Regions from separate parts of the Arthrobacter sp. 10T413_2 genome, predicted to be linked through region 1. Evidence: predicted binding sites of a transcription regulator. Region 1 holds the regulator's gene; the other holds the start of a gene.
The links. The regulator LexA, encoded in region 1, represses DNA repair genes until DNA is damaged. The targets are predictions, from matches to a motif close to TCGAACANNTGTTCGA.
Positions count from the first base shown of each region.

Region 2: the regulator LexA is predicted to act here: its motif matches at 4,423-4,438, upstream of AC1DBQ_RS04080 (shikimate dehydrogenase).

Region 1 is NZ_JBFTHK010000047.1:22,734-26,790, reverse strand. It holds gene hflX (GTPase HflX) at 1-22, shown strand, start outside; gene AC1DBQ_RS10055 (ATP-dependent DNA helicase) at 15-2,177, shown strand; gene lexA (transcriptional repressor LexA) at 2,258-3,007, opposite strand; gene AC1DBQ_RS10045 (LysM peptidoglycan-binding domain-containing protein) at 3,361-3,750, shown strand; gene AC1DBQ_RS10040 (histidinol-phosphate transaminase) at 3,819-4,057, shown strand, end outside.
Region 2 is NZ_JBFTHK010000013.1:4,093-27,051, forward strand. It holds gene pcaG (protocatechuate 3,4-dioxygenase subunit alpha) at 1-499, opposite strand, end outside; gene pcaH (protocatechuate 3,4-dioxygenase subunit beta) at 507-1,403, opposite strand; gene AC1DBQ_RS04075 (TIM barrel protein) at 1,446-3,440, opposite strand; gene AC1DBQ_RS04080 (shikimate dehydrogenase) at 3,440-4,321, opposite strand; gene AC1DBQ_RS04085 (IclR family transcriptional regulator) at 4,506-5,348, opposite strand; gene AC1DBQ_RS04090 (MFS transporter) at 5,574-6,887, shown strand; gene AC1DBQ_RS04095 (hypothetical protein) at 7,174-7,410, shown strand; gene AC1DBQ_RS04100 (MoaD/ThiS family protein) at 7,415-7,717, opposite strand; gene AC1DBQ_RS04105 (WD40/YVTN/BNR-like repeat-containing protein) at 7,772-8,896, opposite strand; gene AC1DBQ_RS04110 (hypothetical protein) at 8,984-9,166, opposite strand; gene AC1DBQ_RS04115 (universal stress protein) at 9,316-9,810, shown strand; gene AC1DBQ_RS04120 (metal-sensitive transcriptional regulator) at 10,026-10,367, shown strand; gene AC1DBQ_RS04125 (heavy-metal-associated domain-containing protein) at 10,435-10,665, shown strand; gene AC1DBQ_RS04130 (heavy metal translocating P-type ATPase) at 10,790-13,057, shown strand; gene AC1DBQ_RS04135 (DUF2277 domain-containing protein) at 13,083-13,355, opposite strand; gene AC1DBQ_RS04140 (EamA family transporter) at 13,447-14,394, opposite strand; gene AC1DBQ_RS04145 (CGNR zinc finger domain-containing protein) at 14,622-15,164, shown strand; gene AC1DBQ_RS04150 (hypothetical protein) at 15,204-15,578, opposite strand; gene AC1DBQ_RS04155 (hypothetical protein) at 15,662-16,255, opposite strand; gene AC1DBQ_RS04160 (MATE family efflux transporter) at 16,354-17,709, opposite strand; gene AC1DBQ_RS04165 (DoxX family protein) at 17,908-18,342, shown strand; gene AC1DBQ_RS04170 (acyl-CoA thioesterase) at 18,508-19,482, shown strand; gene dnaB (replicative DNA helicase) at 19,542-20,927, opposite strand; gene AC1DBQ_RS04180 (hypothetical protein) at 21,696-22,157, shown strand; gene AC1DBQ_RS04185 (hypothetical protein) at 22,161-22,733, shown strand; gene AC1DBQ_RS04190 (FMN reductase) at 22,778-22,959, opposite strand, start outside.

The sequences.
Region 1 (4,057 bases):
TCCCTTCATCAGCAATGACTGAGGCTGCGGTTACCAAAGCCAAGGCCGGATCCTCGGACGCCGGGGCCGCTGACGCGGAACCGGCCGACGGAGCGACGGGCGAGGACGCCGCGGACGGCAACACGGCGTCCGGCAACTCGGCCGGCGGGGCCGGCGAGGAGTTCGTGATTGAGCTGCTCGACCGTGCCGTGTCCGGCATGGGTGGCCAGAGCCGAGACGGCCAGCACGAAATGGCCCGGCAGGTGGCGCGCGCGATCGACAGCGGCGACCACCTGCTGGTCCAGGCCGGCACGGGCACCGGCAAGTCACTGGCGTACCTGATTCCGCTGATCGCCCATTCCCTGACCAGCAACAAGCCCACTCTGGTCTCCACCGCGACCCTGGCACTGCAGACCCAGATTGTCGGCCGCGACCTGCCCCGGCTGCTCAAGACCATCACCCCGGCCCTGGAGCGGCCAGTCAAGGTTGCCCTGGTGAAGGGCCGGTCCAACTACGTGTGCCGGCACAAGATCGAGGGCGGCTTCCCGTCCGAGGAACCGTCCGAGGGGCAACTGTTCTCCCTCGGCGAGGACACATCCGTGCCGCACTTTGCCGCCGCGCTGGGCGGGCCGTCCTCCCAGCTCGGCAAGGAAGTGGTGCGCCTGCGCGAATGGGCGGAGGAGACGGCCACGGGGGACCGGGACGAACTCATGCCCGGTGTCACGGACCGGGCCTGGCGGCAGGTCTCCGTCACGTCCATGGAGTGCCTCGGCGCGCAGAAGTGCCCGCTCGCGGCCGAATGCTTCAGTGAACTGGCCCGGCAGAACGCCGCCGATGCCGACGTCGTGGTCACCAACCACGCCATGCTCGCCGTCAGCGCCTTCGAAGGCCTGGCGGTCCTGCCCGAGTACGACGTCGTGGTGGTGGACGAGGCCCACGAACTGCAGGACCGCGTCACAGGCGCAGTCTCCGGCCAGCTCTCCGTCGCGATGGTCCACGCCGCTGCGTCCGGGGCCCGGAAGCACACAGGCATCACCGTGGACGCCCTGAACAATGCCGCCTCCCACCTGGAGCTCGCCATCGAAGGCGTCCCCAGCGGGTTGATGCCCAACGGCCTGAACACCGAGCAGCTCGACTGCATCGACCAGTTGCGCGACGCCTGCCGCGCCGCGCTGTCCGATTCCAAGGGGGACAGTTCCACGACGGCCGACGGCGGTCGCCAGCTCGCCCGGTCCCGCCTCATGGTCATCCTGGAACTTTGCGAACGCCTCCTGGCCGCGCGGGAAAACCGCGAAGTCGTGTGGTTCTCCCGCAATAGCAGCTTCGACCCGGCGCAGGGTTACTCCCAGCCGGACGAGACCGCGCCGGCCTTGATCAATGTGGCCCCGTTGAGCGTCGCGGGGCGGCTGCGTGAAGGACTGTTCGCGGACCACACCGTCATACTGACATCGGCCACGCTCGCCATCGGGGCGGCGTTCGAGCCGGCCGCCGGAGGCCTCGGTCTGGTCGGCAGCGGCGCCCCGAGCTGGACCGGCGTCGACGTCGGGTCCCCCTTCGACTATCCGAAGCAKGGCATCCTCTATGTCGCCCAGCACCTGCCCAAGCCCGGCCGCGGCTCGTCCCCGGAGGCCCTGGACKAACTCGAGAAACTGATCCGTGCCTCCGGCGGCGGGGCCCTGTGCCTGTTTTCCTCCCGGCGGGCGGCGGAGGAGGCCTCCGAGGCGATKCGGCCGCGGCTGGGCCTCAGCATCCTGTGCCAGGGGGAGTCGAGCATGACAGCGCTCGTGCGGCAGTTTGCCGACGAGCCGGACACATGTTTGTTCGGCACGATGTCCCTGTGGCAGGGCGTCGACGTTCCCGGAGTGTCCTGCCGCCTGGTGGTCATTGACAGGATTCCGTTCCCGCGGCCGGACGACCCGCTCATGACAGCACGTTCCCGTGCGGTGGCGCAGGCCGGGGGCAACGGCTTCATGTCCGTCTCGGCCACGCACGCCGCAATCCGCCTGGCGCAGGGCGCCGGCCGGCTGATCCGCTCGACCTCGGACAAGGGGGTGGTGGCGGTGCTGGATTCGCGGCTGTCCACGGAGCGCTACGGCGKGTTCCTCCGCGCCGCGCTTCCGCCGTTCTGGCCCACCACGGATCCTTCGATCGCCRTGGCCGCMTTGAAGCGGCTGGCGAAGGACTCCGGAAAGAACTAAAAGCAGGGGMCGGAGCCGCGGCTCCGGCCCCTGGTAGCCGTCCCGGGGATGGCTACCCCGGGAGGCCTGCCACGGGGTGGCTACAGGGAGCGGAGCACCGAGACGACCTTGCCCATGATCACGGCGTGGTCGCCGAGGATGGGCTCGTACTGGGTGTTTTGCGGCAGCAGCCACGTGTGGCCGTCGCGCTGGCGGAACGTCTTGACCGTTGCTTCATCATCGAGCAGCGCGGCCACGATGTCGCCGTTCACGGCGTCACCCTGGCGGCGGACAACCACCCAGTCGCCGTCGCAGATGGCGGCATCGATCATCGAGTCGCCGGCCACCTTGAGCATGAAGAGTTCGCCGTGGCCCACCAGCTGGCGCGGCAGCGGCATGACGTCCTCCACCACCTGGTCGGCGAGGATCGGTCCGCCGGCCGCGATGCGTCCGACAAACGGCACCATTGCCGTGTCGGTGGCGCTGGCGAGTTCGGTCACGGAGAGACCACCGACGGCGCGAAGGCCGCTGGACTTCTCGACGCCCGAAATGGCCCTCGTCCCCTCGTCCAGGGTCAGCGGCATGAGCACTTCCATGGCCCGTGGACGCTTTGGGTCCCGACGCAGGTACCCGAGCTTTTCAAGTTGGGACAGCTGATGGGTAACGCTCGACAAGCTGGCGAGTCCGACGGTGTCGCCKATTTCGMGCATGGACGGCGGGTAGCCGTTGTCACTGACGGAGCGCTGGATCGTTTCCAGGATCTTCTTCTGCCGGACGGTCAGGCTCTTGGGGGCCCGTGCAGGCTGGGCGCTCCGTGAGCCGGCCCGGCCGCCGGTGGCTGGTGCTGCCATGTTCGCCAACGCCTTTCCGTTCCACCCGGCCGCCGTGGCTGCTGTCACCGGGAACTTCCGGCCTGAAATGTCAGACCCTCCTGATCAACTGCCGATGAACGAGTTCACAAGCTGTTGTTCTTTCCCTCAAAAGTAGGCCAGCGGCAGAGCTTTTTCAAACATTTGTTCTAGCGAGTCTCGACATCGTTCGTTACTAAGTGCTAAAACAGAACTAGCAAAGTTCGAATATGTGTTCGATTTAGGATTTTCGACTCGGGCGCATTCTTCGGTTCTATGTTCGAAGGTTCGGTCGGTTGGCGGCGAGTACGTGGAGTACGCCGGGCGGCACCGTATGGTCCAGGAGGGCTCAGTTCATGTCAGCATCAAGCGCGTTTCACAGCACTTTTGATCACAGCGTTACGGACCGCGAGGTCACCCGGCAGCCGAAGCAGGCGCCGCTGCGGCTCACCCGGCGCGGACGGTTCGTCTTCTTCGGGATCCCGCTAATCCTGCTGGCAGCGCTCATCTTGTCGTTCAGCGGATTCCTTACCGCTCCTGCCAAGGCGGCGGATTCCGCAGACCAGCTCAATGTGACCCCCACTGTTTCCGTGACAGTCCAGCCGGGGGAGTCCCTCTGGGCCATTGCGGGGACCGTGGCGCCGGAACGCGATCCCCGTGACGTCGTGGCCGATATCGTGCAGTTGAACAACCTTGATGCCGCGCGTGTAATGCCGGGCCAGCAGCTGTTCGTTCCGTCCAAGTAGGTACCGCCGGCGTCCGTCCCGGGCGTCACAGTTTCAGCGCCCGTCCCGCTTCCACTTAAACTGGTCACGTGACTGACCAGCTTGAGCGCCTCAACCGACTGCCCCTCCGAACCAATCTGCGCGGCCTGCGACCGTATGGCGCACCCCAGCTGGACGTCCCCATTCTGCTCAACGTCAACGAAAACACCCATGGTGTTCCGGCCGACGTCCGCGCCGCTATCACCGAGGCTGTCAGCGCCGCCGCAGCCGGGCTGAACCGGTATCCGGACCGGGAGTTCACCGAATTGCGGGAAGCCCTGGCCGAGTA
Region 2 (22,959 bases), on a different contig from region 1:
TCAGGCCGCCGTCGGGATCCCGGCGAGCGATCAGGGTCTCGCGGCGGTCCGGCTCCAGGGAGGACAGCAGCGGATCCTTGGCCAGGGCCTCCTCGTTCTCCGGCAGGTAGATCCGGGTGAACAGGCGGTTCATGAGGCCGCGGGCGAAGACCGCAACAGCGATGAACGGCGCCGCGCCCTCTTCGGTGGGTCCCGGGTTCACGGTCGTGAACGTGAAGACGCCGGTGTTGCCCACCGTGCTGCGGCCGAACCCGGTGAAGGTATAGCCGTCGCGGACCAGGGAGCCCGTGTGGTGCGGAACCCTGCCGTCCGCGTCGGCCTGCCAGATTTCCAGGATGGCGTCCGGAATCGGGTGGCCGGCGCCGTCGTACACGGTGCCCTGGAGCCGGATGGAGCCCGGGGACCCGGGGGCGAGCAGCTCGCGGTCCTTGGCGTAGGGCAGGGCGTAGCCGTAGAACGGGCCCACGGTCTGGCCCGGCGTCGGGGTGAGTTTACTCATGATGCGCCTATTCATTCTCGTCGCCTGCTGCACCTAATGCCTCGTTCTCGGTCCAGGTCCGTTTGGGCCCGGTCAGGACAATGTCCCAGTTGTATGCCAGAGCCCATTCAGGCCTGGTCTGCTCGTGGTTGTAGGTGGCCACGAGCCGGTCGCGGGCGTCCTGGTCCACGATCGACTGGTAGATCGGGTCCAGCGGGAAGAGCTGGTCACCGGGGAAGTACATCTGGGTGATAATCCGCTGGGTGAACTCCTGCCCGAACAGGGAGAAGTGGATGTGGGCCGGTCGCCAGGCATTGAGGTGGTTCTTCCAGGGGTACGCGCCGGGCTTGATGGTGGTGAAGCTGTAGGAGCCGTCCGCGCCCGTGATACAGCGTCCGACGCCGGTGAAGTTGGGGTCCAGCGGTGCCGGGTGCTGGTCCCGTTTGTGGATGTAGCGTCCGGCGGAGTTCGCCTGCCAGATCTCCACGAGCTGGCCGGCGACGGGACGGCCGTCGCCGTCGAGCACGCGGCCGGAGACCACGATGCGTTCGCCCAGCGGTTCACCGTTGTGCTGGATGGTCAGGTCCGCCTCCAGCGCGTGCACGTCCATGTGCCCGAACGCCGGAGAGTAGAGCTCGATGGTTTCCGGGTCCGCGTGGTGCAGGTCCTTGGTGGGGTGCCGCAGGACGCTGCTGCGGTAGGGCGCGTAGTCGAGCCGCGGCTGGGTTTCGGCCGGGGCCCCGTTCTTGAGAGCCTGCGCGTAGGCCTCGCCGATCGCCTTCATCTCGGCGCTGAGGTCCGCCTGCGACTCTGCGGCGGCATCGAGCGGCGCGTACGTCTTGGGTGCGGCCTCCGTGGCTTCGTCGGACACGTATTCGGTGATCGGGTCGGCGTTGAAGATCTCAAGGTTCAATTCTTCAGGCACAGCCGCCTCCTTTCATGGGTGTGATTGTTGTTCGGGTGGGGATCAGGAACTGCGGGTCAGCTGGTGCAGGTGGTCGTACTGGACGGCGTGCCGCACGGGTGCGTTCGGAGCGCCGTAGCCGTCGTAGGCGCCGCGGCGTTCCACCATTTCGAAAAACACGCTGCCTACCGTGGCTGTGTAGAAATGCAGGAATTCGCCGTCGGCATCACGGTCATAGAGCAGGTTGAGCTCGCGGAGCGTAGCCAGGAAGTCCGGGTCCAGGGCGAACCGGGCGTCGAGGTCCTCGTAGTAGTTCGCCGGAATCTGCAGGAAGTCCAGGCCGCGGTCCCGGGCGGCACGGGCCGTGGCCACGAGGTCAGTCACCGCGAAGGCCACGTGCTCCTGGTAGGTGCGGCGGTGGCCGGTCCCGGACTCGCCGGGTTCTTTTGTTCCGGCGGCCTCCTGCTGCAGCAGCGGTGCCAGGTTCAGCACCAGGCGGACGCCCCGGTCCTCGGTGAGCATCACCTGGGAGCGGACCAGCCCGGTGGGGCTCGCCACCTCGGCATACGGCTGCGGTTCCAGCGCGAGGGCGCTCGTGTAGAACAGCACGGCCTCGTCGAAGTGCTGCCACGGCTGGGCGAGGTTCACGTGGTCAATCACGGCACCGGCTGCGGGGCCCGCGGCGGGAGCGGTGCCACCGGCTGGAACAACGTGAGGCAGTCCGTCGCCGGGTTCGTGGGGCTCCCCGAATTCACCGACCCAGGCCGCCGTGCCGTCCGGGCTGCCCTGGCAGAGGAAGATCTCGGTGGAGTCCGGCGCTGCGAAGCCCTGGAAGACTTCCTCGTTGGCCTGGCTCTTGCGCGGCACCGCGGGGGCCTTGAGCTGCTGGGCGCGGGCGGCGGCGATGACGGGAGAGTCGACGTCGAACCCCACGGCCGAAATAGCAGTGGAAAGGGCCGCGGCGGCAGATGCCTGCTGACCGGCGGCGGGTTCCTCGTTGATGATCAAGCGGGCGCGGCCCATGGTCCACAATTGCACGTTCTTGGTGCGATGGCGCCCGTTGAACGCGAATCCCAGCTGGCCGAGCAGCGTCTCCAGGCCGGCGGTGTCCCCGGCCCGGACTTCGGCGAAGTTGAAGCCGGCGGGCTCGGCCACCCGGGGAAGCGTGGCAAGCTCCATCGGGTAGCGGCGCCGGGCCGCAGTGCCGGCCGCACCGCTTTCAGCCGCGGCCGGGTTGGCCTCGAGCCAGCGGGCGCTCTGCTCTTCGAGCCAGATCAGCGACCGCATGGCATCGACGGCCGTGCGTTCGACGTCGGACTGGCGGAAGACGTCGTTGAACACTTCCAGCGATACCGGTCCGGTATAGCCGGCGCGGACCACGTGGCCCATGAACTTGGCGAGGTCGAACTGGCCCTCGCCCGGGAACACCCGGTAGTGCCGGCTCCAGGACAGCACGTCCATGGTCAGCTTGGGGGCATCGGCCACCTGGACGAAGAAGATTTTCGCCGGGTTGAAGGCCTCAATCCGCGCGGTGTCCCAGCCGCGGGAGAGGATATGGAAGGAGTCCAGGCAGGTGCCCAGGTGGGGGTGGTCCACCATGTCAACCAGTCGGTGGGCGTGCTCGTAGTCGCTGACGTACTTGCCCCAGGCCAGGGCCTCGTAGGCGACCTTGACGCCGTGTTCGCCCGCGAGGTCCGCGAGCCGGGAGAGCTGGGTGGCCCGGAGTTCGTCGTCGTCGATCGTGGCCGTTCCCACGTTGGAGCACAGCAGCATGGTGTCCATGCCCAGCCGGGACATGAGCCGGAACTTGGCGTCCGCGCGGCGCAGATTGGCGGCGAGCAGGTCCTCGGGAACGCTGTCGAAGTCGCGGAACGGCTGGTAGAGGTCCAGCGTGAGTCCGAGGTCGGCGGCCAGCTTCCGGACATCCTCCGGGCTCAGCGATGACGTGACGAGGTCCTGTTCGAAGATTTCAATGCCGTCAAAGCCGGCAACCGCACAGGCCTGCATTTTTTCCCGCAGGGTGCCGGAGAGGCAGACGGTCGCGATTCCGGTGCGCATCAGGCTGCCACCTCTTCCGCGGCCACGAGTTCCAGGAAGTGGGAGCGCATGCGGTCCGCGTCGGGCTCACGCCCGGTGAAGATCCGGAACGCGTCCGCGGCCTGCCCCACGGCCATCCGGCCGCCGTCAAGGACCTCGCAGCCCTTGGCCCGGGCCGCGCGGACGAGCTCGGTTTCGATCGGCCGGTACACGATGTCGGCGACCCAGTGCCGGGACTCCACGAGGGACATGTCCAGCGGAAGGCCCGGATGGGCGGCCATGCCGACCGGGGTGCAGTGCACCAGGCCGTCGGCCCGGGGCATGAGCTGCGGCAGCTCCGCCGTCGTGCGGGCCGTGACCGTGCGGTCCGGGAAGAATCCGGCGAGTTCGGCAGCCCGGGCGGCGCAGCGCGCCGCATCCGTGTCCACGAGGTCCAGTTCCCGGACACCCGCCGTGAGCAGGGCGTAGGCGACGGCGGATCCGGCGCCGCCGGCTCCCAGCTGGACCACGCGGTCCAGGGCGGCCCTGGGGAGACCGGAGGCAAGTGCCGACGCGAAGCCGGAAAAGTCGGTGTTATGCCCGATGAAGCGGCCGTCCCGGATGACCACGGTGTTGACGGCGCCGAGTCGCCGGGCGTCGGCGGAGACCTCGTCAAGGTAGTCCAGCACGAGCTGCTTGCAGGGGTGGGTGATGTTCAATCCGTTGAACCCGAGGCTCCGGGCACCGGACAGCAGATCCCCCACGGCCTGACCGGGCAGGCCAAGTTCGATCAGGTCGATGGGGCGGTAGAGGTACCGGAGGCCCTGGACGTCACCTTCGCGTTCATGCATGTAGGGCGTGAGGGACGGCATGACACCGTCTCCCACGAGTCCCACGAGGAAGGATTCTGCTCGATTGCTCATCCGGTTAGCTCCTTTGACAACTGCACTCGGCGGGCCGTGGCGCTTGAGGCGTCCGCGGCGGGCCGGGTGATAGGGATTACACTACAGACATTGTTCACATGTTGCACACTTGTTCGTATGGCGAACATATTGTTACGACGGCGCCTGCCGCCCCGGGGCGCCCCAGGGCGGCGGGTGGAGCACGTCACCGCTGGGGCAGCCGGGCCGACAGCTCAGCTGCGGCCGACTGGAGCAGGGGCACGCAGGCCACCAGATCCTCCATGCTGAGCCGGAACACCGGCACGGCCGTGGCGAGGGAGGCAAACGCGTGACCTTGGGCGTTGAACACCGGCACCGCGACGGCGCGCATGCCGGCCTCGTTTTCCTCGTCCATCGTGGCGTAGCCACGCCGGCGGACCAGTTCAATCTCCGCCCGGAACGCGTCGCGATCGGTAATGGAATGCTCCGTCAGCGGATCGAGGGGCAGTTCATCGAGAAGCTGGGCGCGGGTGGCGTCATCGGCGAACGCCACCAGCGCCTTACCTACCGAGGTGGTGTGCAGCGCTCCCAGATGGCCGGGATCGCTTGTGACGCGGAAGGTCCGCGGGCCGTCCACCTTGTTCACCGTCAGATGGTGGATGCCGTCACGCACGGAAAGAATGGTGGCCTCGCCCGTTTCCTCGGTCACCCGGCGCAGGATGGGAAGTGCCGTGCCTGCGAAACCGTGATGATTGGAAACCCGCTGGCCAAGCTGGAAGACGCGCAGGCCCAGGTGGTAACGGCGCCCGTCGGGCTCGTAGTCCACAAAGCCGTCCCGCGTCAGCGAGCCGAGCAGGCGGTACGTGGTGCTGAACGGCAGATCGGCCCGGCGGGAGATCTCCGCGGCGCTGGCGCCGCGCGGCTCGTCGCCCAGGAGGACCAGCAGGCCCAGGGCTTTCCCCACCATGTCGGTTCGAGAGTCCTCCTTGGCGGCCTTGGCAGGCTTCACCAGGGCTTCCCCCGGGGCGGCGGGAGCGGCGGACTCTTCTGTGGCTTGATTCACACTCATACAAGGATGTTCCCACATAGTGAGAGCTATTTCTAGATGGTGATTATTTTTCTTGACAGGTGACTGCGCTCACAGTCATGATTGCTACATCGCACAAGTAGCTTCCACCATGTGGCTACTAGTCCGGGTCTTTCCACGGACCTCCGGCTGCACCAAACTTAAGCAAGCGGCAGTCGAGACATTCCTGATCCATCCGCGACAACGTCGTCACACCAAAGGAACACCATGAGCCAGACTCTCCCGTCCGCGACGGGCACCACCACGGGAGGGACGCCGAAGAAGGCGGCCCTTGCCAGCTTCCTGGGCAGCGCCGTCGAGTACTACGACTTCTTCATCTTCGGTTCGGCAGCGGCACTGATCTTCCCGCATGTTTTCTTCCCTGATGCCGACACCAACGCGGCGATCATGTCATTCGCCACCTTCGGCTTCGCCTACATTGCCCGCCCGATCGGCGCCGTCGTCCTCGGCCACTTCGGCGACCGGATAGGCCGCCGAAAGGTCCTCATGTTCACGCTGCTGCTGATGGGCGCCTCCACCTTTGCCATCGGCTGCCTGCCGGACTTCAAGACGGTGGGCTGGTGGGCTCCTGTCCTGCTGGTGCTGGCGCGTCTTTGCCAGGGCTTTTCCGCGGCCGGCGAGCAGGCCGGCGCGTCATCCATGACGCTGGAGCACGCCCCGGACAACCGCCGCTCCTTCTTCACCTCCTGGACGCTCACGGGCACCCAGGGCGGCCAGATCCTCGCGGCCCTCGTCTTCATCCCGGTCCTCGCCCTGCCCGATGAGATCAAGTACAGCATCGGCTGGCGCATCCCGTTCTGGCTGAGCGCCGTGGTGGTGCTGGTCGCGTTCTTCATCCGCCGCACCCTGCACGAACCGCCGGCATTCGAGGAAGCCCGGAAGACCGCGCAGATCTCCAAGCTCCCGGTGGCCGACCTCCTCAAGAGCCACTGGCGCGATGTCCTCCGCGTGATCGCCTGTGCTTTTATCGCCGCCGTGTCCACCGTCTTCGGGACCCTGGCCATAAGCTACGCCAAGAACGTCGCCGGCGTGGACGGCACCACCACCCTCTGGCTCGTCGTCGGCGCCAACTTCATGGCCTTGGGCACCCAGCCGCTCTTCGGCATGCTCGCCGACAAGATCGGGCGGAAGCCGGTCTTCATCTACGGCGCACTGTCCAGCGCAGCCCTGACCCCGGTCTTCCTGCTGAGCCTCGAGTCCGGCAGCGTTCCGCTGATGTTCCTCACGGCAATCGCGTTCTTCTCCTTCGGTTACGCTGCGGCCAACGCTGTCTGGCCCTCCTTCTACGCCGAGATGTTCAGCACCAACGTCCGCTTCTCCGGCCTCGCAATCGGCACACAGCTGGGCTTCCTCATGGCGGGTTTCGCCCCGGCGATCGTGGCGGCCATGGGCGGCATCCAGCCGGGCGGCTGGGTCCAGATCAGCATTTTCACCGCAGTCATCTGCCTGATCGCCACCATCGCGGCCCTGACGGCCAAGGAAACCTTCAAGGTGCCCACCAAGCAGCTCGGCGTCAAGTAGCCCGGCCGCGGCGCTCCTGACCGGACACCGCGCTCAACCGCCAGTTCCGCACCTGCGACGGCGGCCCGTCCCTTCGGGGGCGGGCCGCCGTTGTGCGTGCAAGCGGTCAAAGACGTGCGCAGGCGGCCAGCGGAGCAGGAATCGGACCGGAGCCGGGGCAGGAAATCGGGCCGCCGCCGAAAACTAACCGTCCCCTTACCGTGCTGAAACGCGGACGCAACATTGGCGCAGGACACTGGAAGGGCCGGCAAGAGCAGGCACCAACTCCAGTCCAGGAGGCCCCGCCATGTTGAAGGAAGCGAAAGCCCATGTAACCCGTATCCGCGCCCTCGACCAGCTGCACCGCGGCGACGAGATCGAGGCCCGTTTGCGCGTCGGCCCGAACTACGACGATGTCGTGATCCGCCGCGGCCGCGTCCAGGAGACGGCTCCCGGAATCGGCGTCGTCTGGATCATGGACCGCCATTCCGGCATGCGGAAGGCCATCAACGCGGACGAATGCACCGTCTGGCGGGTCGCCTGAGGCGTCAGCCTCCCGCCACGGACTGGATGATCAGGACTTCCTGGCCCGGTGCCACCGTCGTCACCAAGCCCTGCAGCCGCCGGATCTCATTCCCGTTGACGTATATATTCACGTAACGGCGAACGGTTCCGGTTTCATCCCGCAACCGCCGCGACAGCGCCGGATAATCCCCGGTCACCGTATCCAGCACCCACTCCACCGTCACCGCTTCCTCCGCGGGCGCAGTCAGGATGGACTGCCCGCCGGCCAGCGGTTGGAGGACGCTCGGCAGGACCACACTGATCGCGGAATCCGCCGGCACGGGCATGCCGTTAGTCACGACGCCGTTCATGCGTTTCCAGCCCTTCACGGCTGCACTGGTTCACAGCTGCATCGGGAGCAGGGCAGCGGAAACCGTAGCAGCCCGCACGCACAGCACGTCCGGCAGGTGCGAGGCCACTTCGCTGAAGTGCTCCCCCTCGTCGGCACTGGCATAGACGCTGCCGCCCCGCGTTCCGAAGTAGACGCCCGCGGGCTCGGCCTCGTCGACGCACGCAGCATCGCGCAGCACGGCGTTGTACTCGGGGTCCGGCAGACCGGAGTCGAGCCGTTTCCAGCTGGCACCGGCGTCGTCCGTCCGGTGCACCGCCAGCTTGCCGTCAGGCGGAATCCGCTCGCCGTCGGCCTTCAGCGGGATCACCCAGGCCGTACCGGCCCGGCGCGGGTGCGTCAGCATCACAAAGCCGAAGTCCGCCGGGAGCCCTTCGGCGATCGATTCCCACGATTCGGCGTCGTCGTCGCTGCGGTACACGCCGTGGTGGTTCTGCGCATACAGGCGGCCGTCGACGGCGGCGTCCGCCGCGATCTTGTGGACGCACTGGCCGAATTCAGGGTTGGGGTCCGGCATGAAGTAAGCGGAGATCCCCCTGTTGCGGGGTTCCCAGGAAGCTCCGCCGTCGAGCGAGCGGTAGACCCCGCCTGTGCTCATGGCGACGTGGACTTTCTCGCCCGTGGGGTCAACGACGATCGAGTGGGCCGCGGCGCCGCCATAGCCGGCTCCCCATTCGCTGCGGTGCGGATGGTCCCAGAGGCCGCGGTTGAGCTCGAAGTGCTCCCCGCCGTCGGTCGATTTCCAGACGGAGATCGGTTCGCACCCTGCCCAAACGACGCCGGGCCGGGACTCGGCATCGGGGTGGATCTGCCAGATTCGTTCCAAGGCGGCGTCCGCGCCGTCGGGGAACGTGATGGCGCCGTTTTCGGGCTCCTCCCACGTCCCGCCCAGGTCATCCGAGTGAAAGACGGTGGGACCCCAGTGCTCGGAGCGGACCCCCACCAGGATCCGGGTCCGCCCGCCGCGGCTGTCGATGCCGATGCTGGGCACTTCACTCATCAGAAAATGCGGCCCGGACAGGGACCATTCCCTCCGGTCCGGGCTGGTCGCCAGCCACAGACCCTTCTTGGTGCCGATCGCCAGGACATAACTCTCTGCAGTAGCCATGCCCCCCATGCAACCACCCGCGCCGGAAGGCCGCAATGGTTTTTTGCGATGCCGCAGTGGTCCCGGGACGGTGCGCCGGCGTGCCGGGCCCCGCCGTCAGTCGACGAACTCCGACTGCGTCTCAATAAAGTCCCAGTCCGCGTCCGTCAATGACCCGGCGCCGCCGGCGTCGAAGATCCCCCGCTTGACGGTCTCGGGCAGCTCGATGGTCCGGAGGTTTTCCCGGAGCCATTCCTTACTCGCCAAATCCAGATCCAGCCACCACATGTAGATCTCCACGGCAGCCACCTCCTCCTGTGTTCTTCAACCGTAGGCCCCGCCACCGGGGTGTACAAGGGATGCGCCGGGACCGGCGCCGCAACGGGTCCGGCGCCGGGACCGGGAAGTAAGTCCCTGTTCAGGGCGACACCGCCGGGCAAGAATGAAGTATGTCCGCCGAGTCCGCCGAGTCCGCCGCCGGGCCCTCGCCCGTCGTGGTGGCCGTGCTTCCGGGACAGCATCCCGAGGTGCTGCAGACCGCCGGCGCGCTTGCCAAGCGCCTCGCCGTGCCTCTGGTCTGCGCGTATGTGGACGAGGCCAGCTACCTCGTGGAGTGGGACCCGGAGAGGTCCGCGCACCGACTGTCGCTGCACCCGGACACGGACAACGACGAGATCCGGGCGACAACCCAGGAGCTGCGCTCCGTCATTGAGGCACGCTGCGGAGGCCTGGGCATCGACTGGACCCTGCGCACCCTGGCGGGCGACCCGGCCCGGGCGATCGGCAGACTGGCCGCCGAGACTGACGCTCTCATGATCGTGGTGGGGACCCCGGAACCCGGACTCGGCCACCGCATTTCCGCGGCGCTCAACGGCTCCGTGGCGGCATGGCTGAGCCACCATCAGCAGCATCCGATCCTGATCGTTCCGGCGGCAGGAAAATAAAGCGAAAGTAGTTATTCGGGGTGCTGGCGCTATCCCACTACCGCCAAGTAAGCTCGATACGTAGGCCGGATGAACCGCCTACCCAATAGCTGCTCCGGAGTGCGTATCCCCCAATAACGCACTCCGGAGCTCTTTAATTTCCGCCAAGCGCCGAATTCACCGCCGGGCCGCCCCGGACGCTTGAAACATACCCCTAGGGGGTATATGTTGAGGGCATGAGCGAGTCCGAAGATCCCGTCACATCCCCCCTGGCGCCCCACGAGCAGCACGGCTACACCTCCAACAAGGAGGCCTACCTGCGCCGGCTCAAGCGGATCGAAGGCCAGGTGCGAGGCATCGCCCGCATGGTTGACGAGGACAAATACTGCATCGACATCCTCACCCAGGTTGCCGCCGTCACCAAGGCCCTGCACGCCGTGAGCCTGGGGCTCGTGGAGGAGCACATCGGCCACTGCGTCGTCGGCGCCGCCTCGGAGCCGGATCCGGAACTGCGCGCCGAAGCCATCGATTTCAAAGTCAAAGAGGCCGCCGATGCCATCGGCCGCCTCCTGCGCTAAGAACTGCACCACCCACCCCACCACCGGGCCGGGGAACCATCCCCTGCCCAGCGACAAGGAGCACCCCATGGGCACCGTTTCCACCACCGTCAACGTTTCCGGAATGACCTGCGGCCACTGCGTGTCCTCCGTCAGCGAAGAACTTGAGGCGCTCTCAGGCGTCGAAAAGGTCGACGTCGACCTCAAGGCCGGCGGCATTTCCACTGTCACGATCACCTCCAGCGAAGCATTGTCGTTTGCCGAGATCGGCGAGGCGGTCGCTGAAGCAGGCTACCTCGTGGTCGCCACCGAAGCCTGAGCGCCCTCACGGGCCGGCGGACGGCCCAGAACGGACCGAACGATGAGAACAGAAGGGCGCCGTGCGTAACGAGCAGCTGCTGCACCAATCCGGAAGCCGTGTCATTGACCTAGATATCGAGGGCATGACGTGCGCCTCCTGCGTCAACCGGATCGAACGCAAACTCGGAAAGCTCGACGGCGTCGAAGCCTCCGTCAATCTGCCCCTTGAGACCGCCCACGTCACCGTCCCGGCGGCCATCACAGACGAACAAATCACCGCCACCGTCGCCGCAGCAGGCTACAAGGCCACGATCCGGCCCCCCAAACACCCGACTGACGTGAGCGGCCCCGCCGAAAGCCCCAAGCTCGGCCCGCGGCTCGTCGGGGCAGCCGTCCTCACCGTCCCGGTGTTCCTCATTTCGATGTTCCCGGCCTTCCACTTCGCCAACTGGGGCTGGGCAGCAGCCATCCTGGCCCTGCCCGTGGTTACCTGGGCGGCGTGGCCATTCCACCGGGCAGCCGCCGTCAACGCCCGGCACCTCTCCTCCACGATGGACACGCTCGTCTCCATTGGCGTGACAGCGGCCTACGTCTTCTCAGCCTGGCAACTCTTCGCTGACCCGCTAATGACCGCCCACCCGGGGATGGACGGAACGGGGATGGACTCCGGCGGCCTCTACTTCGAGGTTGCCTCGGTCGTCACCACGTTCCTGCTGCTGGGCCGGTATCTGGAGGCGAATGCCAAGCAAAAAGCCGGGGACGCCCTCAAGGCACTGCTGAATCTGGGTGCCAAGGATGCCACGGTGCTCCGCGACGGCCAGGAGCAGCAGATTCCCGCCGATCGGCTGGGAGTAGGCGACCTCATTGTGGTCCGCCCCGGCGAGAAGATCGCGGCTGACGGCATCGTCGTCGAGGGGTCCTCCGCGGTCGACGCGTCGCTGGTCACGGGTGAATCGGTGCCGGTGGAAGTCGGCCCGGACAGCCCGGTCACGGGCGCCACCATCAACACCTCCGGCCGGCTGCTGGTCCGCGCCACGCGCGTCGGCGCCGAAACCACCTTGGCCCAGATGGGCCGGTTGGTCTCCGAGGCGCAGACCGGCAAGGCGCAGATCGCGCGCCTCGCGGACCGGATCAGCGCCGTCTTCGTGCCGGTGGTCCTCGCCATCGCCGTGGTGACGTTTGGCGCCTGGCTGCTCGCGGCCGTCCCGGAGATCAGCGACGCCGAACTCCGGGCAGCGTTTACGGCCGCCGTCGCCGTACTGGTCATTGCCTGCCCCTGCGCCCTGGGCCTGGCCACCCCGGTGGGGCTGCTCACCGGAACCGGCCGGGGCGCCCAGCTGGGCATCCTGATCCGGGGCCCCCAGGTCCTCGAGGACACCCGGACCGTGGACACCATCCTGCTGGACAAGACCGGCACCGTGACCACCGGCCACCTCGCCGTCGACGGCACGGAGGCCTTCGGAGCGTTCACCCCTGCTGAGGTTCTGCGTCTGGCCGGAGCCCTGGAGGCCGCGTCTGAACACCCCATCGCCCGCGCCATCGCTGCCGCGGCACGGGACGCGGCACTGGTTACGGCACCGGTTTCAACACCGGACGCCGCGGCAGGGGCGCCGGGTTCAGGGACCCCCGAGGTCGCGAACGACGGCGCCGGCCTGGCCGCCGTCGCCGGTTTCCGCTCCGCGCCCGGCGGCGGGGTCCAGGGAACCGTGGAGGGCCGGCTCCTGACGGCAGGCCGTACGGGCTGGCTGGAGCAGAACAGCATCGCGCCCGCCGCCGCGCAGCTGGAGGCCCTCCGCACCGGCGAAGCCTCGGGCGCCACAGCGATCTGGCTCGCCGTCGACGGGGAGCCCGCGGGCATCATCAGCCTGCGGGATACGCTCAAGCCGGGCTCTGCAGCCGCGATCTCGCGGCTGCGCGGGCTGGGTCTCCGGCCGATCCTCCTGACTGGGGACAACGCCGCCGTGGCCGCGCAGGTGGCAGCCGCCGTCGGCATTGCTCCGGAGGATGTGTTCGCAGGGGTGCTACCGGAGGGCAAGGTCGAGGCGGTGCGGAAGCTGCAGTCCGACGGCGCCACTGTCGCCATGGCCGGTGACGGCGTCAATGACGCCGCGGCGCTGGCCCAGTCGGATCTGGGCATCGCGATGGGCTCCGGCACCGATGTTGCGATCGAGGCCGCCGACCTGACGGTCATGGGCAACGATCTGGGGCAGGTCGCCCAGGCCATCGAGCTCTCCCGCCGGACCCTGGCGACCATCAAAACGAACCTCTTCTGGGCCTTTTTCTACAACGCCATCGGCATTCCCATAGCGGCCCTGGGACTCCTGAATCCAATGATCGCAGGGGGCGCCATGGCCGCGAGTTCCGTGCTGGTGGTGGCCAATTCGCTGCGGCTGCGCAGCTTCGGCAGGTAGGCCAGCTTTCGCCCGGGTCCTTCCCTCAGGCCGCGCCAAAGCGGGCGGCCGCCTTGGCTTTCGCCTTGGCAGCTTCCTCCCCGCGGTCCTTTGCCGGCGCGTGGGTCACGAGGGAGTCGAGCAGGTGCTGGGTGGCGTGGGCAATCTCATGCACAGCACGGTTGAAGGCCTCTTCGTTCGCCTTGGAGGGCCTGGTGCTGCCACTGATCTTGCGCACGTACTGCAGCGCGGCGGCCTCCACCTCGGCGGTGGTCGCGTGGGGTTCAAAGTTATGGAGGGTCCGGATATTTCGGCACATAGCTCCATGCTAGGTGTCCCGGGGCCCGGGAACGAGCGCACCCGCTGCACGGTGCCGGACCCGCATTGGGGCCGGCTCTGGCAGAACGCGCCTACGGTACGGGTTCGACGTCGTTCGCGTGGTTCAACGGGGCCGGCAGCGGGGCGGCGCGCAGTTCGTCCAGCCGGACCAGAACCACGCCGCCGACGATCAGGAGACCGCCGAGCAGCTGAATCGTGCCGGGCAGCTCGCCGAGCAACAGCCAGGCCCAGATGACGGCGAAGAGGACTTCGGTCAGCGACACGAAGGACGCCACCTTGGATCCGAGGGCCCGCGCGGCGACAATTCCGGACACGTACGCCAGGACCGTCGCCAGGACCACTAGGCCGCCAAGGGCGACCCACCAAGGGGTGATCCAGGGTCCCAGCCGCGTATCGGCCGTGCCGAACGCCATCGGCACCAAACCGGTGGCGGCCGCGAGCCACATCACGACGGCTCCGACCATCAGGCCGCCTGAGGCCAGGACAATCGGCGGGAGGGTGTCGTTTTCCTTGGCCGTGATGAAGAAGTAGATCGCAAGGCAGACCGCGGCCGCAATCCCCCACAGCACGCCGATCAGGTCAATCTTCACGGCACCCGTCAGGTCCAGGACCAGGACCAGTCCGCCCAGCGACAGCAGGGTGCCGGCGATGGTCAGCGGCCGGGGACGCTTCCGGCTCGCGGCCCACAGCCACAGCACGATGATGACGGGCGCGAGGTACTCCAGCAGGAGGGCGACGCCCACCGACAGCCGGGACACCGCATTGAAATAGAACAGCTGGCACGCGGCGACCCCAATGACGCCGAAAAGCAGGATGGTCAGCCAGTTGTCCTTGAGTTGGTGCCAGCGGCCGCGCAGCGCCGGGATGGCGGGAACCGCGAGGATCAGCGCGGCGCCGGTGAGGCGGCCCGTAACGGCGGCCCCGGGCGTCCAGCCCGTTTCGAGGAGGGCCTTGGCGAACGATCCGGAGATGCCAAAGACCGCCGAGGAGAACAACGCGATGCCCAGGCCAGAGGCCATGAAGCTGGACGCGACACCGGCCCGCCTGGTGCCGGCCGTGGCGCCCCGCGCCGTGCCCGTCGTCGCCCCCATTGCGCTGCCGGCCGGTTCCGAGGCAGGCCGCAGGGCGGCAAGGTCTTGGACCGGGGCGGCGACGGTGCGGCGGGGGGCAGACACGGCATTCTCCTGTCAGGAGTAAAGTGGGGTTATGGTCATGACATTACGCCCCCGCAAGGTAAGGAGTCAAGATGGTCTTTGCCCCTGACACAGAAGTTGCCCTGCGTTCCGTGGTCAACCTCATCAACACCGCCGCGAACGGCCAGGAACATCTGGCCACGGTCAAGGACCTGGACGGCTTCCTGGCGGCTGAGGGCTTCACTGGCTCCCGGGCCCGGGACCAGGCCGAGCTGGAAAGCATACGGCGGCTCCGCGGCGAACTCGCCGAGCTCTGGGTGGCGGAGGAGGCCGCTGCCGCGGAGACCGTGAACCGGCTGCTCCGCGAGGCCCGGGCACTCCCCCAACTGGTCAAGCACCATCCGTGGGACTGGCACTTGCACGCCACCACGCCCGAGGCCCCGCTGGCCGACCGCATGAGCACGGAGGCGGCCATGGCGATCGTGGACGTGATCCGCAGCAAGGAAATGGACCGCCTGCTGGTGTGCGCGGCGGAAGACTGCGACGCCGTCGTGCTCGATCTGAGCCGCAACCGCTCGAAGCGCTACTGCGACACGGGAAACTGCGCCAACCGCGCGCATGTGGCGGCATACCGGGCCCGCAAGGCGGTGTCCTGACCTGAGGGGTCCCGGTGTTGCGTGGTTAGGCCTGCGGCGTCAGGCGTGCGGTCCGTTGTCGCCGGAATCGGCCGAATCGACGGGGCCACCAGTTTCGGGCCCGGGCTGCACGGAGGGGCCGCCGTGGCCGGAAGGGGACCGCTTGGAGCTGAGGTTGACGCCGGAGCCCTTCCCCAGGTGCTCGGCGTTGTCCTTGTAGCTCATCGAGAGCATGGCGGCCACCACGAGGATCACAATGAAGGCGATCCCGGCGCCGATGAAGGCCAGGTCAAAGCGGGGCGAACGGGCGCTGCCGCCCGAGGCGAAGATCAGGACGCCGAAGAACACCACGACGGCCCAGAACGCGGAGAACATGAGCGTTCCCTTGACCGAGGTCCGCACGTTGCGGGACGCTCCGGATTTCTGCTGTGCCAAGGTGTTTTCCTCCTGCAGCCTGCGCGGGAAGCGTGGCTGTCTTGTTACCGCAATTGTTCTACGCCGGGTAGAACCTGTCGGTACTAGTTTACGGCCTCCGCGGAATCGCCCCGAGCATCATGCCGCAGGGTCAGCCCGGACAACATCCACAGCACGCCACTGATGATGGCCCCGCCGCCGGCCACGCCGAGGAGCGCGTGCGCACCAAGGCCGATGAAGAACGGCAGCGCGATCGCCGTGCCCAGCCCGATCACGCCGGAGGCGATCCAGTCCCGGGCCAGTACGGACCGGCCGCGGCTCGGAATGCCCGCGAGCAGCTCCGCAACACCGGCACCGCCGAGACCGATTGCGGCGATCGTTCCGAAGACGAGGGAGCCGGGGATCATGGCCACGGCTGCACCGGCCCCGGCCAGGACGGCCCCGCCGGCGGAGAGGATCCTGCCCGCACGTTCCCGCGGACGGTACCCGGACTTGGTCACGGTCCAGATCAGCACTACACCGGTGGCCAGCAGGTACAGGCCGCCGGCCCAGCCCATGCCCGCCTCGGATGGCGCGGCCCAGAAAACGGTCACCGCACCAAACACGAGCGCAACGGCTGCCCTGACCAGCACGGGCTTCCAGAGGTCGGCCGCGGCGCGGATGGCAGGGGTCGCGTCAGGCGCTGCGGGAAGAGTCACCTGTCCAGTTTAGTGCGAAGGCGGCACTGCGCGCGCCGGGAGCGGGACGCCAGCCGGCGGAGGTCCGGCAGAGTCCGACGGCCCCCGGCCGGGCCGGCTCACCGCGCGCCGAGGACCATCCAGCGGTCCGTCCGCGCCCGGAGGCCCAGCGTCAACGCCCGCGCCGCCATGTAGCCCAGGGAAAAGGCGGCCCAGAGCCACAGCAGCCCCGCGCCGCCGCCGATGCCGGAGTGCCACACGGCCAGCAGCAGGGGAAGATAGGCCGCGAGATTCACGACGCCGGCGATCGCAAGATACCGGGCGTCGCCCGCTCCAATGAGGACGCCGTCGAGGACGAAGACGTAGCCGGCGATCGGCTGGCCCGCGGCGAGGACCCACAGGGCGAGCGTAAGCGCCGCCCGGACCTCGGCGTCGGACGTGAAGAGGGCGCCCGCCCACGGCGCGGCCGCCGCGAGGAGGATCCCGGTCAGGGCACCGAAGCCGAGTCCCCACCGCGTCATGGTGCGCGTCAGCGCCCGGACGGCGCCGGGCCGGGCCGCCCCGAGTTCCTTGCCGATCAGAGCCTGGGCCGCGATCGCCAGGGCGTCCAGGGCGAAGGCGAAGAACGTGAAGATGGTCGTTGCCAGCTGGTGCGCAGCAAGATTGACGGGACCCTGGGCCGTCACCGCCACTACCGTGGCAAGAATCGCGATGCGCAGGCTGAGCGTGCGCAGCATGAGCCAGGAGCCGACCTTGGTCAGGGCCGGGATCCCGCGCCAGTCCGGCAGCAGGGACACCCCGTGGTTGCGCGCGTTGCGCCGGACGATCAGCACGTACACGGCCGCCATGGCCCATTGCGCGATGCTCGTGCCCACGGCGGAACCTGTCACGGACCAGCCCAGCCCGTAGACGAGGAACAGGTTCAGCAAGATGTTCAGCGTGAATCCGGCAGCGGCGACGGCCAACGGGGTCCGGGTGTCCTGAAGTCCGCGCAGCACGCCGGTGCCCGCGAAGATGAGCAGCATCGCCACCAGGCCCGGCATGGACCCGCGCAAGTAGTCCATGGCATACCCATGCACCTCGCCGCGGGCACCCATAAGGTCCAGGAGGGGCCCGGCGGCCAGGAACCCGGCGATCGCCAGGACGATGCCCAGCAGAAGCGCCAGCCAGATGCCGTCCCGTCCGGCAGCGAGGGCCTTTGCGAGCTGGCCGTTGCCGATGGCCCGTGCGACCGCCGGCGTCGTGGAGTACGCGAGGAACACCATGAGACCCACGGCCGTGTGGAGGACCGCCGACGCGAGCCCGACGCCGGCCAGTTCGGCAACTCCGAGGTGACCCACGATTGCCGAATCCGCGAGCAGGAACAGCGGTTCGGCAATGAGGGCGCCGAACGCCGGCACCGCCAGGCGGAGGATTTCCCGACGATGCCCCACGGACGGCGGCAGGGTCTTGGGCAGGGAAGGGGAGGCAGGCACGGCTTAACCCTAGCGGGGTGAACACGACGTCGCCCGGCGTCATTTAGTTGACATTTCAACAAAACCGGGGAACCTTTAAAGTTGAAAGTACAACTTCCTCGCTGTTTCGGCCCGTTCCGCGGTTTGGGGATTCCGCTTCTTGGGGATCCCATCGTTTCGCCCCGGCCGAAGCGGCGGTCCACTCGAGAAAAGGCCCCCATGAACCAGCCCGCACTGACCACCTCCGCCCGAACCATCCTGCGCGTTATTACGGGATTCCTGTTCGCGGCCCACGGCTGGCAGAAATTCAACGAATTCACCATCGCCGGCACCCAGGCTGCCTTCACCCAGATGGGCGTCCCGGCGGCCCAGGCGGTGGCCCCCGTCGTCGCGACCCTCGAACTCGTCGGCGGCGTCGCACTGATCCTGGGCGTGCTCACCCGCGTTTTCGCCGCCCTCCTCGCACTGGACATGCTGGGCGCCCTCTTCCTGGTCCACGCCTCCGCCGGCGTCTTCGTGGCCACCGGCGGCTACGAGCTGGTGCTGATCCTGGCGGGCGCCGCCCTGGCCGTGGCCCTCGTTGGCGCCGGCACGGTCTCCGTGGACAAGGCGCTCTTTGGCCGTAGCGGATCCAGGCTCCGCGTCCTCGCCTGAGGCGTTTGTCCCGGCACCTTCCAGCGCTCCCGGCGGGCGGTCACCTCGCGGTGGCCGCCCGCCGTCGCATGTCACCGGGTTCCTATGGCGCGGGTTATGGCGTCCCGGACAGCGATTGTGTCGCCGGCCCACGGCTCCCGGCCGGCCCTTCAGTAAACTCACAGCATGAGCGAGAACGCGCCCAATTCCGTGACCCTGCGCTTCCTGGCGGCACCCACCGACGTCGGCCACAGCGGTTCGGTCGACGCCGGCACCGTGCTGGAGTGGGTGGACAAGGCGGCCTACGCGGCCGCCGTCGGCTGGTCAAAGTCCTATTGCGTGACGGCCTACGTGGGAAACATCCACTTCGCAGATCCGGTCAACAGCGGTGACATGGTGGAGGTCGAGGCCACGATCGTCTACACCGGGCGGTCCTCGATGCACATCCGCACCGTGGTGTCCTCGAGCGATCCCAAGGGCGGACCCGCCACCATGCGCAGTCAGTGCATCGTGATCTTCGTGGCCGTGGGCGCAGACGGCAAACCCATACCGGTGCCTCAGTTTGAACCCGCGACGCCGGCAGAAATCGACCAGCGGGACGACGCGCTGGCCCGGATCAAGGTCCGCGAAGAAATCGTCCAAGCCATGAGCGAGCAGGAATATACCGATGCCGGCACGGCCGAACGCGTGGTGCTGCGGTTCATGGCGGCGCCCACTGACGTGAACTGGGGCGGCAAGGTCCACGGCGGAATCGTTATGAAATGGATCGACGAGGCCGCGTACGTCTGCGCCTCCCGGTACTGCGGAAAGGACACGGTGGCCGTGTTCTCCGGCGGCGTGCGGTTCTACCGTCCGTTGCTGATCGGCCACGTGGTGGAAGTGGAGGCCCGGCTGGTGTACACCGGCACGAAAGGCATGCACATCGCCGTGCACGTCCGTTCGGGAGACCCCAAGGGACGCGAGCTGAACCTCACCACGTACTGCCTGACGGTCATGGTGGCCCGCGACGAGACGGGAACGTCGGTCCCGATCCCGCAGTGGGTTCCGGTCTCCGAGGAAGACAAGCGGCTGCACGCCCATGCCCGCGAACTGCTGGAAATCCGCGGCCGGGCCCCGGGGAACCGGCTGCCCAACCATCTGCTCGCGGCAGGCGGCCGCTAGGTCCGGGCCGGGTTGGTCCTGGCCGGGCGGGGCGGGTTGGTCCTGGCCGGGCGGGGCGGCTAGAAGCCGCCGCCACCGCCGGCGTCGGCCGCCATGTTGGCAAACCGTGAGTAGTGGCCCTGGAAGGCCACAACAATGTCCTTCGTGGGGCCGTTACGGTGCTTGGCGATCAGGATGTCCGCCTCACCGGCGCGCGGGGACTCTTTGTCGTAAACGTCTTCACGGTGCAGCAAGATCACCATGTCGGCATCCTGCTCGATGGAGCCGGATTCACGCAGATCCGAGACCATGGGCCGCTTGTCCTGGCGCTGCTCCGAGCCACGGTTCAGCTGCGACAGTGCAATCACAGGGACCTGGAGTTCCTTGGCCAGGAGCTTCAGCGCACGGGAGAACTCGGAGACTTCCTGCTGACGGGATTCCACCTTCTTGCCCGAGCTCATCAGCTGCAGGTAGTCCAGGATCACGAGCTTGAGGTCATGCTGCTGTTTCAGGCGCCGGCACTTGGCGCGGATTTCCATAAGCGACATGTTGGGGCTGTCATCGATGAACAGCGGGGCATCGTTCATCCGGCCCATCGTGGTGGCGATTTTGGACCACTGCTCGTCTTTGATGGTGCCCTTGCGGAGGTCCTGAAGGCCGATCGTGGCCTCGGCGGACAGCAGGCGCATGGCGATCTCGTTGCGGCCCATTTCGAGGGAAAACATGACGGTGGTGAGGTTATTCTTGATGGCGGCCGAGCGGGCGAAGTCCAGCGCGAATGTGGATTTACCGACGGCGGGGCGCGCGGCGATGACGATCATCTGGCCGGGATGCAGGCCGTGGGTCAGTTCATCGAGCTCGTAGAAGCCGGTGGGGACACCCACCATGCCCTCCCCGCGGTGTCCGGAGGCCTCGATCTCGTCCACCGTGGACTCCATGACGTCCTTGAGGACCACATAGTCCTCAGCGGTGCGGCGTTCGGCGACGGCGTAGACCTCGGCCTGGGCCTGGTTGACGAGGTCCTCCACCTCGCCGTCCTGTCCGTAGCCGAGCTGGACTATCTTGGTGCCGGCGTTCACAAGGCGGCGCAGCACCGCGCGTTCGCCCACGATTTCGGCGTAGTACCCGGCGTTGGCGGCGGTGGGGACCGTCTGGATGAGTTCGTGCAGGTAGGCGGGTCCGCCGATCCTGTTGATTTCACCGCGTTTGGTCAGCTCGTCCGAGACCGTCACGGCATCGGCAGGCTCACCGCGGCCGTAGAGGTCAATGATGGCCTCGTAGATGGTTTCGTGTGCCGGACGGTAGAAGTCCTGGCCGCGCAGGATCTCGACGACGTCGGCGATGGCGTCCTTGGACAGCATCATGCCACCCAGGACTGACTGCTCCGCGGGAATGTCCTGCGGGGGCTTGCGGCTGCCCTCGGCTCCCCGCGTACCCTCGACTGAGTCCAGATGCGTAACTGACAAAACTGCCGTCCTTCATTGTGTGCCGCGGCGGATATCCTTTCGCCGCGGCGCGTAAGCGCTGTGCGGTGATGCCCAGCTGCCCTGATGCCTAACTGCTGCGGTGCCTACCCGCCGTGGTGCCAGCTGCGGTGCCTACCCGCTGTGGTGCCAGCTGCGGTGAATCCCAACGGCTGTGATGCCCAACATCACGGCTTGGCGCCACCGGGCCACCCAATTCGTATCAGTCAGCTCCGACAATTCGCCGCCGGTCCTCCCTGCCGCGGTTATCCACAGCGCTGGTGCGGCCGTACGCCGCCGGGATCCCGGGGGCGGGTTTCCTCAGTGGGCACCGCCCGGCGACCGAAGGATTTCCGCTTCCAAAGCCCGATATCCTGCAACGTTATCCCCCGATCGGGCAGGCACCAACCCGGACGGCGCGCCCCCCTGTGGATAACCTGTGCACTAGTGGCAGATGCTTGTGCACAGTCTGTGGGTAGAGCTGTGGATAGAAAAAAAGTTGAGTCCGTAATCCATTCTTGACCTGCGGAAACATTGGATTCATCTTGTGGACACAAAACAATTTTCGCCAAGGTTCATCCACAGCCTGCACCTTGTGGCTGGGGATACGCCGCGGCTTGGGAGGCCACATTCGCGGCCCGATACGCGCATTTTGTGAGCGGACTCACGCCAGTGGGGAGGATTGAGGTGGAGTTGACGCGGGCCGCTGCGCACTGTAGGCGCGGTGCGGAACATGCTGTGGATAACCGCAATCTGGCATAAGCTCTAACCATGGGCGATGTACTGATAGTCATGTTGCCTGGCCTCATTCTGGCGGCTGTGCTCTGGACGGTCGCCACGGCCCTGAAGCCGCGGAATTTCGGCATCTCGGACGCCGAGCGCTACCAGCGGGAACTGGCAGTAAAGTCCCAGGCCCACTATGCCGCGCAAGTCGAGGCTGCCGTGGCCGCGCGAGCCCGGATTGAAGCCACCACGCGCCCCAGCCAGAACTCCCAGCAGCAGTCGCAACAAGAGGACCATGCCCGCTCAGCGCTGCTCTCCCGGAACGCCTCGGCCCCTGCAGGGACGCGGCACGGAGACCCCCTGCTCGCCGTCGGACACCTCAGTCCCCAGCTCCTCCAGGAGCTGCAGGCGCTGGCCCGCAGCGGCCATAAGATCAAGGCCACCCGGCTGCTGCGGCAGTCGACGCACTCAGACTTCAAGACCGCTAAGAATTATGTAGATCGGCTGTAGCACATGGAAGCACTGCTCATTCCCGTACTGATCCTGGTGCTCGTGGCCGCCGGCGTGCTGCTGGCGGTCCGGGCATGGAGCCGCCGCGGCCAACGCTCCCGACCGGAGGCCATGCCACGGCCGGACCCTGACTCCGCGGAGCTCGCCCGGGCGGTGGCCGCCAAGCTCAATCAGGAGCAACACCGGCGGCTGTACGCACTGATCGCGCAGGGACAGGCCATGGCTGCCATCAAGGTGTACCTCGAAGCCACGGGAGAGGGCCTCCGCGCGTCCCGCGACGCTGTCGCGGCTCTAGCGGCCCACCCCCAGCCGTTCCGTGCCCCAGAGGCCGTCAAGGAGCCGGCCCCGGACGAGGACGAGGTGCCGCAGCGGTTTTCGTACCGCTACCGCGCGATCGCGAGCAAGGGCGACGTCACGCGCGAGGTGAGCAGCAACATGCTCAATGACGAGATCTACGGGAGAATCCGCACCCTGGCCAAGAGCGGAGACACCGAGGCGGCGGCGACCGCACTGACCCGCCACTCGGATATTTCCATGAAGCAGGCCAGAGAGTTTATCGCTCTGCTCGACGACTGATCACGGACAGCTCGAAGAGGCCCGGGTTGCCCGGCCTGCAGACGCTACCGCTGGCCGGAGATCCCGGCGAGCAGCTGCTCAAACGGCAGGGACTCCAGCACGGCCGGCTTCTGTTGCGACCCTGCGTCCTGGAGCAGGCGGACGAACTCCCCCGCTGCCCGATCCACACGCACGGACAGCGGCGAGCCGCCGTCGTCGTTGTTTCCCCAATCCTGGGGACCGGCGA